DNA from 2 places in the Sodalis sp. RH16 genome. Region 2 is predicted to be linked to the other one. Evidence: predicted binding sites of a transcription regulator. Region 2 holds the regulator's gene; the other holds the start of a gene.

Region 1 (5,693 bases), 1.4 Mb from region 2:
CTGAAGATGAATATGGCATAGCGGTGGATAACCTCAATCCAGCTCATTATGGCCAAGGGAAAGTCTATGAAGTATATAATGGCCGCGACGGCATCAGCCAGCCGGTTTACCGCTTTTATGTATTGATAAACGCCGATGGGATATCGGTGCGCCCGGTAGTGATGCCGGAGCACGGCGTCAAATATGAAATTTTTGATTCCGGCAATCAGGCCGTCAGCTACCCCCTGGCCTTTAGCAACGGCCAATGGATACTGCAGCAGCCTACGGCTTTGCAAGTCTCGAAATCGTTAATCCGCCGCATAACCCCGGCAATGGCGGATCCAAATATTGTGGAGTCGGTATTATCCGCGCCCGATGAGCGGGGATTACAGTGGTCCCATGACCATAAAAGCTACTTGAGGATAAAAGGGCATTATGTGGAATTAATCCGTAATAAAAATAAAAGTAATCGATATCATATTGTGACAAAGCACAAAAGAAATAGAATCGATATTAAATTTCATAATAATAAATTTATCGTGACTTCTCAACGCAGCGGAGCCAAAAGGAATATAGCTGCGGCCAGGAGGGAAATACTGGTGTATTAATTAACGCTTATCCCCCGCAATCACATCTGCGGGGGATAAGGCATTCGGCTAATCAGGCATAAACCGGATAACGGGCGCAGATGGCCAGGACTTTTTGCTTGGTGCGCTCAATGACCGCTTCATCGTGAACATTGTCCAGTATGTCGCAGATCCAGCCGGCCAGTTCACGCACGTCGCTTTCGCCAAAGCCGCGGCGGGTGACCGCCGGGGTGCCGATACGGACACCGGAGGTGACAAACGGACTTTTCGGATCGTTTGGCACGCTGTTTTTATTAACGGTGATATTGGCGCGGCCCAAGGCGGCGTCAGCCTCTTTGCCGGTGAGATTTTTCTCCACCAGGTCCAGCAGGAACAGGTGGTTATCGGTACCGCCGGAGACAATGTTATAACCACGATCCAGGAAAACCGCCACCATGGCCTTGGCGTTTTTGGCAACCTGCTGCTGATAAATCTTGAATGCCGGTTCCATGGCTTCTTTCAACGCCACCGCCTTGCCGGCGATAACGTGCATCAGCGGACCACCCTGCCCGCCGGGGAATACCGCCGAGTTCAGCTTTTTATACAGCTCATCGCTGCCGCCTTTCGCCAGAATCAGGCCGCCGCGGGGACCGGCCAGGGTCTTATGGGTGGTGGTGGTGACCACATGAGCGTGAGGAACCGGGTTGGGATAAACGCCGGCGGCAACCAGCCCCGCCACGTGAGCCATATCAACAAACAGATAGGCGTCGATGCTGTCGGCGATTTCACGCATTTTGGCCCAATCCACAACGCCGGAATAGGCGGAGAAACCGCCGATAATCATCTTCGGCTTATGGGTTGACGCCAGTTCCGCCAGCTGCTGGTAATCGATATGCCCGGTTTCGTCGATGCCGTAGGGAATAATATTATATAGCTTGCCGGAAAAATTCACCGGCGAACCGTGGGTAAGGTGGCCGCCGTGGGCCAGATTCATGCCCAGCACCGTATCTCCCGGCTGCAACAGGGCGGTGTACACGGCAAAGTTGGCCTGGGAGCCTGAATGGGGCTGTACGTTGGCATAATCGGCGCCGAACAGCTCCTTGGCGCGATCGATAGCCAATTGCTCGACGATATCCACAAATTCGCAACCGCCGTAATAACGTTTGCCCGGATAACCTTCGGCGTATTTATTGGTCAGTTGAGAACCCTGCGCCTGCATGACGCGCGGACTGGTGTAATTCTCCGACGCAATCAGCTCAATGTGCTCTTCCTGGCGCACTACTTCCTGCTCCATTGCCTGCCACAATTCGGCATCGTAATCTGCAATGTTCATTTCACGCTTTAACATCCGGTTCTCCTGCTTCAACTGACGTAATTCGTCGATTAAGTTACTCGCCATATTTCACGTTGCGGGCGCGTTGGCTTCCCTGCAAGTCGAACTATGTAGAGTAGAATCCGAGGGGGTATGGCGATAGTGTAAACTTTTTTGCCCCTGCTCCGATAGGTGCGGGGGCGGCTTTTTACGCAAACGTTTCCCTGCGGTTACGCCGCAGGGCTTGGGGGATGGGGTCCGGCGAACCTTCAGGATATTTTTTCATTGCGGCAGGGCGTTTTTTCATGAGGGGGCAGCCCATGAGCCAAAAGTTCACGGCGGGCGATTTATGAACGAGAACGGCCATCGCCCAAGCGGCATACTACGCCGGGACGAAGCCGCCGGGCCGGATTAAATCGCTTCTTCGTCCTGCTCGCCGGTACGAATACGCACCACGCGCGCCACGTCGAAGACGAAAATTTTGCCGTCGCCGATTTTACCGGTTTGCGCGGTATGCATTATCGTCTCCACACAGCTGTCGACGATATCATCCGACACCACCAGCTCTATTTTCACCTTGGGCAAAAAATCCACCATGTATTCCGCGCCGCGATACAGCTCGGTATGGCCTTTCTGGCGTCCGAAACCCTTCACTTCAGTGACGGTCATGCCGGTGATACCGACTTCCGCCAGCGCCTCGCGGACATCGTCCAGTTTGAACGGTTTGATAATCGCATCGATTTTTTTCATTATACAACCTTTCTCAAGCTGATTTGCGGCCTGCGCCGCTCATCATCGGATAGAAGAGAGCCAACTTAATCTTTGAAATCATTAGCGTCCAGCTCATGGCGCGACAGAAGCTTGTAAAACTCGGTCCGGTTACGACCCGCCATACGCGCCGCCTGGGTCACATTTCCCTTGGTAATCTGCAGCAATTTGCGCAGATAATGCAATTCAAATTGCAGCCTGGCCTCAACAAAGGTCGGCAAGACGGTATTTTCACCTTCCAGCGCCTGTTCCACCAGCGCCTCGCTGATAACCGGGGCAGAGGTCAGCGCCACACACTGTTCTATCACGTTAACCAGCTGGCGTACATTGCCGGGCCATCCGGCCGCCATTAAACGCTTCATGGCGTCGGAGGAAAAACTCCGCACAAAGGGTTTATGCCGTTCCGCCGCCGTCCGTAATAAATGGTTGGCCAACAGGGGGATATCTTCGGCCCGCTCGTGCAATGCCGGTAGTTTCAGGCTGACTACATTCAGGCGATAAAAAAGATCTTCCCGAAACTCCCCTTGCGCCATCACTTTGGGTAAATCCCGGTGGGTGGCGGAGATAACCCTGACATCTATATCCAAATCCCGGTTACTGCCCAAGGGGCGTACTTTACGTTCCTGCAATACCCGTAATAATTTTACCTGCAGGGAGAGAGGCATGTCGCCGATTTCATCAAGAAACAGCGTCCCGCCGGCGGCGGATTGAAACAGCCCCTCCCGGCTGCTGACCGCGCCGGTAAACGCCCCCTTGGCATGGCCGAACAGTTCCGACTCGAGCAATTGCTCCGGCAACGCGCCGCAGTTGATGGCGACAAAGGCGTTTTTGCCGCGGGGACTGGCGGCATGTATCGCCTGGGCCAGCACCTCCTTGCCGGTGCCGCTTTGCCCGGTAATCAGCACGCTGACATCGGACTGGGCCACCATTTTAGCCTGTTCCAGCAGCCGCAGCATGATGGGGCTGCGGGTTACGATGGACTCCCGCCAGCTCTCGTCGCCGGCCGGCATGGACAAGGACAGCGCCTCGTCAATGGCTTTATATAAAGCCTCGCGGTCCACCGGTTTGGTGAGGAAGCTGAACACGCCTTTTTGCGTGGCGGCCACCGCATCGGGTATGGAGCCGTGGGCGGTGAGGATTATCACCGGCATGCCGGGCTGGTGGCGCTGAATCTCCTCGAACAGCGCCAGCCCGTCCATTTCATCCATCCGCAGATCGCTTATCACCAAATCGATTTTTTCCCGCGACAGCAGGCGCAGCGCTTCCTGCCCGCTTTCAGCGGTGGTGACGTTGAATCCCTCGCTGCTCAGACGCATGCCCAGCAGTTTCAGCAAACTGGCATCGTCGTCCACCAACAGCAAATTGGCGTTTTTACGTTGGCTCATGGGTTACCGGTTCCTTCGCTTCATTGCTTTGCGGCCGGTGCCGTCTTATCGCCGGCGGCCGCACCGGCGCCCGATGCCGGGGCATCGGATGCTCCCCCGTCGCCGGCATCATTGTCGCCGCCGTCTGATATGCCCTGTTTACGGGCCGACAGGCGCCGTTCTATTTCCGTCAGATTTTCCAGCTTGCGGGTGGTTATATCCAGTTTACTTTGCAAATCCGCCTGCTGCTGGCGCATTTGCTCGATTTGCGCCGCGTCGGCCTCCAGTTGCCGCTGGTGACTGCTGCGCTCGTCCGCCAGAATCAGGCGCAGCGCTTGCTGCTGGCGCCACATTTTAAAGATGGGATATACCGACGGGGGGAACTGGGAGCGAAAGCTCAACAGGCGCTGATAGGTCTGGCGCCGTTCGGTCACGGACATATTGGCGGCATTCAGCAGAAGGCTTTCCCGAAACGCGTCGTCCCAGGTATCGCCCCCCTGATTTTCAGCCTCGAGCCGCGCCTGCGACGGGGTCATGCGCTCGGCGCACTCCATGGCGCGCAGCCAGTAGGTGGCGTCCTGGAGGTCGCCCTCCCCGCGGGTTTGCCAAATCTGGCCGCATTCGGCGGCATTTCGTCCGGGGACCGCGTTTTGCCGTACCATAGACAACGGCGTCGAAGAGTGCCGGCTGTCGGCATTGCCTACGCAACCGGTCAATAGCGACGGCAGCATCAATAGCGGTCCCAACATCGCCAGAGGATTGCCGGCGGGCCAGCGAAGGCTCAACAGACTTTTGATACTGACGGCAAACCCATGGTTCGCCGGTGAAAACCGTAAATTCATTATTATGCGTTCTCGGCGGTTAGGGGTAATTCGATACGAAAGCAAACACCGGCGTAATCCACCGTCACCAGATTCAGTTCGCCGTTCATGCGGCGTATACAATCCCGTGCAATGCTCAACCCGAGTCCGCTGCCTTTTACCGCGCCTTTGCGCTGTACGCGGCCTTGATAGAACGGCTCGAAAATCATGCTCCGCTCCGCGGCCGGGATCGGCTCGCCGCTATTGGCCAATTCCAGGCAGAGCCGTTGCCCCGCCTGCCGGCTGCGGATCCAGATGTTACCGGATTCCTGTCCATAGTACACCGCATTGGAATAGAGATTATCAAGTACCCGCATTAATAACAGCGGCTGCGCCCGGCAATGTTCGCATTCCAGTTCCACCAGGGTATGAATGCCTTTGGCGCGGGCCGGCAGGCTGTGGGCGGCAACGACGGAATCGATCATGTCGCGCAGGTGGATATCGGCGAAGTCGGCCGGGCTGTCGGCCAGCTTGCGGTTGTAATCCAGCAATTGCTCGATTAACTGTTGCAGGTGGCGGCTGCTGCTGTCGAGAATCGCCACCACGTCCCGTTGATCGGACGTGAGCGGCCCGGCGATTTCATCCGCCAGCAGGGCGGCGCCTTCCCTCAGACTTGCCAACGGCGTTTTCAATTCATGGGAGATATGCCGCAAAAATTCATGGCGCTGGGATTCAAGCCACGACAGCCGTTCGTTAAGCCAAAGGATCCGCTGCGCCAGCGACTGGATTTCACGCGGGCCGCTAAATGAAACGCCGCCGTCCAGCGACCGCCCTTCCCCCAGCCGGTTAATCATCTTTTCCACCATTTTCACCGGACCGATAATCATCCGGGTAAACAGCATGA
Region 2 (5,693 bases):
GCCGAGCTGTTTTGCGAACTGGTGAATCGCTGGAAGCGTCTCGGGGGTTGGCCGGTACCGCCGCTCGGCGACGATAGCAGCGGCGAAACTGATTAAATCAAATCACGGAGATGGCCGAACAGCGGGAGAGCATGTTTGTTTTGACCATAAAATCAAAGCCAATCCCAGCGATAGGATTGGCTTTTTCTGTTCTGAACGCTCAGGCTAGAAGCCCTCACTGACTCAATTGGACGGCTGATCTTCCTGAGAACCGTATTTCACCGCGGTTTCTTTGATAAGCGGCTGTAGCTCGCCGTGCTGGTACATTTCAAGAATGATATCGCAACCGCCAATCAGTTCACCATCCACCCATAATTGCGGGAAGGTCGGCCAATTGGCGAATTTCGGCAGTTCGGCCCGAATATCCGGATTCTGCAGGACATCCACATAAGCGAAACGCTCGCCGCAGGCGGAAAGCGCCTGTACCGCTTGCGCGGAAAAACCGCAACCAGGCAATTTCGGAGAGCCCTTCATATAAAGAAGAATCGGGTTTTCAGCAATTTGCTGCTGAATTTTTTCAATCGTCGTCATTGTCTCGCTTCCTCAAGCCATAAGCTGGCCTTATCTGCTCTGGGCGGGATTATGCTCAGAATCACTATTCTAACGATTACCGTATAAATAGATAAACGTTTTTTTGCCCGCCATAGCCCGCACGGACAAAGATGCGCAGCACCTTAATAAAGGATAACACCAAAGGCGGCCTTTTACCCGGCGCCGGGGCATGGCTGCCAAACTCTTTTTTAACAATTGAAAAACTGTTGAATTTTGCGCCAAATTATGCCGATGAATGCAACAAATATGCAGTCGTTCACGTTTATTCACAATATGATGATAATTCATGATGCAAAGTAGGGGTAAATAGCTTAAATTCCTTTGAGGCATTTATAACCCCCTCTTTGGGGCCACAGAGGATAGCGTTAATCATGCGTTTATGCTTTACGCTTTTTGTGTTGCTTTTTACTCAGTTATTTTTCAATTTGGCGCATGCCGCGCCCAATGCCGGTATCAATGCCGACCAGCGAAAATCACAGTCCAGTACGGCTAAAACAGGTGACCGACGCAAACGAAAACCTCTTAAAGAGGTGTTGAAGATAACCAAAAAAAGCAAACCGGTGACCGAGCAGAAAATCACCCGTCATAGCACAGACAAACCAAAAGAGCTCGTTGCTGAAAAAAGCAGCAATAAAAAATTACATTCCATACCCGTCGCCAAAGCGAAAGAGCCGGCCGTCGAAAAAAACCACGTTAAAAAATTGCATCCAATGCCCCCCGCAAAAAAAATAGCCAAGTTTACCCCGCCGAAAAAAGGCTACAAAAAGGGTTACGGCAGGCATCGGATGAAAGAAAGCGCCACGCTCGATCTCATTGCCAACGATCAACCCATCATCATGAGCGATAGCCACAAAAAACGCTATCAGCATGCCAAATTGACGGCGATGAACAAGCTGATGTCCCAGATGGGCAAGCCTTATCGCTGGGGCGGCATGTCGCCCAATACCGGGTTCGATTGCAGCGGCCTGATCTATTATGCTTATAAGGACGTGGTACGGATTCATATGCCCCGTACCGCCAATGAAATGTTTCATTTACGCGATGCGGCGCCGGTGAAGAAAGACGATCTGGAAAGCGGCGATTTGGTTTTCTTCCATATCACCAACCGCGGCGCGGCGGATCATGTGGGCGTTTATTTGGGCAACGGACGGTTTATCGAATCCCCCCGCACCGGCCGCGATATCCGCATCAGCTATCTGAATGAAGATTATTGGGCGGATCACTATGTCGGCGCCCGCCGGGTCGTGACGCCGAAAACCATTCGCTGAAAGGAAAAAAAGGCGCCTGGGCGCCTTAATTCATTACCGCGGTAAAGCTGAACGCAATGATCACCAGCAAGGAAAATACCGTGGTCATTAATGACAATTTGAAATCGCTGCTCATCACTTCTCCTTATCACTACACCTATCGCTGAACGGGATATCTTTACACCCGTAGGTTGTAAGCAGTGTCGCATAACCCGATTAAAAAAGCTTGCCGGGCAGCAACTCCCGAGCATATTTATCTTTATCGCTTTCACTTTAGTGCCGAATCAAGGAAAATTGGCGATTTATTTATTTCGGCGTACAGGAGTTCTACACGCATGGCAACCATTAAAGACGTGGCGAAACGCGCCGGGGTATCCACCACTACGGTGTCACATGTCATCAATAAGACGCGATTTGTGGCGCAAGAGACCAAGATCGCCGTTTTGGAGGCCATCGGGCAGCTGCACTATTCCCCCAGCGACGTGGCGCGCAGCCTTAAGATCAACCGCACAAAATCCATCGGCCTGCTGGCCAGCTCAAGCGAAGCGCCCTACTTCGCGGAAATTATCGAGTCGATTGAGCACCACTGTTTTGTGCGGGGATATACCCTTGTGCTGTGCAACTCCCATAACGATCTGAACAAACAGGGCGCCTATCTGGCGATGCTGGCGCAAAAACGGGTGGACGGGTTGCTGGTGATGTGCGCCGAATATCCCGAACCGTTGCTGAATATGCTGGAAGAGTATCGCCATATCCCCATGGTGGTCATGGATTGGGGCGAAGCTCGCCGGGATTTCACCGATACCATTATCGACAATGCCTTCGCCGGGGGTTACATGGCGACCCGCTATCTGATTTCCAGGGGGCATCGCGATATCGGCGCCATACCCGGCCAACTGGCGCGCAATACCGGGGGCGGCCGTCATCGCGGCTACCTGCGGGCCCTGGAAGAAGCCGGCATCGCCATTCCCCATCAATGGATTGTGCAGGGGGATTTCGAACCGGAATCCGGCTATCAGGCCATGAAACTCATTCTGTCCAGGCCGCAAAGGCCCACGGCGGTATTTTGCGGCGGTGATATCATGGCCATGGGTGCAATGTGCGCCATTGATGAAATGGGCATGAAGGTTCCCGATGACATCTCAATTATCGGTTATGATAATGTGCGCAATTCGTGCTTTTTTACCCCGTCATTGACTACCATTCATCAACCCAAAGAAGAGCTGGGCGAGGCCGCGCTGACCATGCTGCTGGACCGTATCACCAGCAAACGGGAAAACGCCAGGATTATCGAAGTGCATCCCGCCCTGATTGTACGCCGTTCGGTGGCCGACGGCCCGTTTCGCTCCTGAAGGGCGGCGCACGGCCTCCTGAGCCCCTTATCAAAGGTGATTCGCTCCCGAATGTAATAATATATTTCATACCGCCGAATGTGCCTGATGAGTTATTGTTTCGATAGGAAATCATTAACTTATCTGTGAAATACATTATTCTGTCAGCTATTGTCTAAACCGGAATGCAGGCTTATACTCAATATCGTTAACAAATATAACGAGTTGTCTAATAATTTTGCTTTAAAAGAATGTCGTGTTTTTACATGGCGTCATCCTATTTATGAAGCGCCCGTCTGACAAACAGTCTATTGGTGTTTTTTATATTCCTCTGTTTATTGTGGTACATCCGACACCACGGATACCCGTGGATGATTATAAAAGCCCGCAGGTATCGGCTACGCTTTTCCTGACGGGGTTATAACAGAAGAAAGGTGATGGAGAAGCTATGAGTTCCTCGTGTGTTGAAGACCTGAGCTTTCATGATAATGCTTGGTATCGAATCATCCATGAAATGCTTGCTGAGGCAGGTGTAAAGATCAACGGCGCAAGGCCGTTTGATATTCATGTCAAGAACCCGGAATTTTTTAAACGCGTGCTAGAGGACGGGTCATTGGGGTTGGGTGAAAGTTACATGGACGGCTGGTGGGAATGCGAGCGACTGGATATCTTTTTTCAGCGCGTTTTAAGAGCCGGTTTGGAAAATAAGCTTCCCCGGCATTTCAAGGATGTTATGCGCGTTGCCGCCGCGCGGCTCATGAATCTTCAGTCTAAAAAACGGGCTTGGATTGTCGGCAAAGAGCATTATGACTTGGGTAATGACCTGTTCAGCCTGATGCTGGATCCCTATATGCAGTATTCGTGCGGCTATTGGAACAAGGCCACCACTCTGGAGGAAGCGCAGCAGGACAAGCTCAGGATGATCTGCGAAAAGCTGCAGTTAAGACCGGGCATGACGCTGCTGGATGTGGGCTGCGGCTGGGGCGGGCTTGCCGCTTATGCGGCCAAGAACTACGGTGTTTCGGTTCAGGGGGTGACTATCTCCGCTGAACAGCAGAAACTGGCGCAGGATCGCTGCGAAGGTTTGGACGTCACTATCTCGCTGCAGGATTACCGCGACCTCAACGTGCAATTCGACCGTATCGTTTCGGTGGGCATGTTTGAGCACGTAGGTCCGAAAAACTACGCCACCTATTTCGACGTCATTGATCGCAACCTGAAACGCGACGGCCTTTTCCTGCTCCATACCATCGGATCCAACCAGACCGATATGAACGTGGACCCCTGGATCGACAAATACATCTTCCCCAATGGCTGCCTCCCTTCCGTGCAGCATATCGCGCGGGCCAGCGAGAAGCATTTTGTTATGGAGGACTGGCATAATTTCGGTGCCGATTATGACAAAACGCTGATGGCCTGGTATGAACGTTTTCTCGCCGCCTGGCCGACGTTATCGGGAAATTACTCGGATCGATTCTTCCGGATGTTCTGCTACTACCTGAATGCCTGCGCCGGCGCTTTTCGCGCCCGTAACATCCATTTGTGGCAGGTATTGTTCAGCCCGCAAGGGGTTGAAGGCGGGATTCGTGTGCCCCGCTAAGCGTCCATTGCGGTACGTTCTTTTGGACTTTCCGCTCCAACGCTTTATTGCCCTGGACGGGCAATAAAGCGTCCCTATCCCGACAGTCGGGATACAGCGTTTTACCTCATGTTAACTTCGTGTCCGGCAGCGACGGCCAGTGCGGCCTCCCGCTGCGCCAAAACCCGTTCAACGGTGTCCACAACCGCCTGGGTTTGCGGATCGATTTCAATATTCACCCGGTTTCCCAGGCGTTTCTTGCCGAGTGTTGTCCTGGTGAGGGTTTCCGGAATCAAGTGGACGCAAAATTTATCCGCGGCAACCTCTCCGATGGTCAGGCTGATGCCGTCGATACCGATATAGCCTTTGTACAGCACATATTTCATCAACTCCTTGTCCGGCATTTTAAACCAAATCTGCCGGTTGTTTTCCGAGGTGACGATTTTAACGATTTCCGCGCTGCACATGATATGGCCGGACATGACATGGCCGCCAATCTCGGCGTTGAACGTAGCGGCACGCTCCACGTTCACCTCATCTCCCACCTGTAATTCCCCGAGGTTGGTAATGCGCAGCGTTTCTTTCATCAAGTCGAAGCTCGCCACATCTCCCTTGATGGCGCTCACCGTCAGGCAGCAGCCGTTGTGGGCCACCGATGCCCCGGTCTCAAGCCCGTCCAGCAGCGCCGGCGGCAGTTTAATGTAATGCGTGCGGAAGTTGGTTTTTTCATCAATTTCCACCACCGACGCGGTGCCCTGAACAATACCCGTAAACATGGCCTTGACCTCTTTTAATGACACCTTAAAAAGATGGGTATTATATTGCCCCAATTTCAGGTGAAAACCAAATACCCTCCCGCGGCGAAACGCTATGCACGGAAAATGTGCATTATTGCACTGGTATAAAGCAGGGAATCCATTACACTATGCCTCAGAAACGCCGCAT

Evidence for each region. Region 2 encodes PurR, which represses purine synthesis genes. Its sites were predicted from a motif close to CANGCAAACGTTTGCNTG; they were not measured.
Region 1: the regulator PurR is predicted to act here: its motif matches at 2,067-2,084, upstream of glyA (serine hydroxymethyltransferase).

Annotation. Positions count from the first base shown of each region.
Region 1 covers NZ_CP178737.1:6,115,441-6,121,133, forward strand. The annotation lists gene ACL2XJ_RS27925 (hypothetical protein) at 1-587, shown strand, start outside; gene glyA (serine hydroxymethyltransferase) at 640-1,893, opposite strand; gene glnB (nitrogen regulatory protein P-II) at 2,269-2,607, opposite strand; gene glrR (two-component system response regulator GlrR) at 2,673-4,010, opposite strand; gene ACL2XJ_RS27945 (two-component system QseEF-associated lipoprotein QseG) at 4,031-4,831, opposite strand; gene ACL2XJ_RS27950 (sensor histidine kinase) at 4,834-5,693, opposite strand, start outside.
Region 2 covers NZ_CP178737.1:4,754,826-4,760,518, reverse strand. The annotation lists gene rnt (ribonuclease T) at 1-96, shown strand, start outside; gene ACL2XJ_RS21675 (Grx4 family monothiol glutaredoxin) at 223-570, opposite strand; gene ACL2XJ_RS21670 (hypothetical protein) at 702-881, shown strand; gene ACL2XJ_RS21665 (C40 family peptidase) at 963-1,859, shown strand; gene ACL2XJ_RS21660 (YnhF family membrane protein) at 1,885-1,974, opposite strand; gene purR (HTH-type transcriptional repressor PurR) at 2,174-3,190, shown strand; gene cfa (cyclopropane fatty acyl phospholipid synthase) at 3,618-4,769, shown strand; gene ACL2XJ_RS21645 (riboflavin synthase subunit alpha) at 4,871-5,524, opposite strand.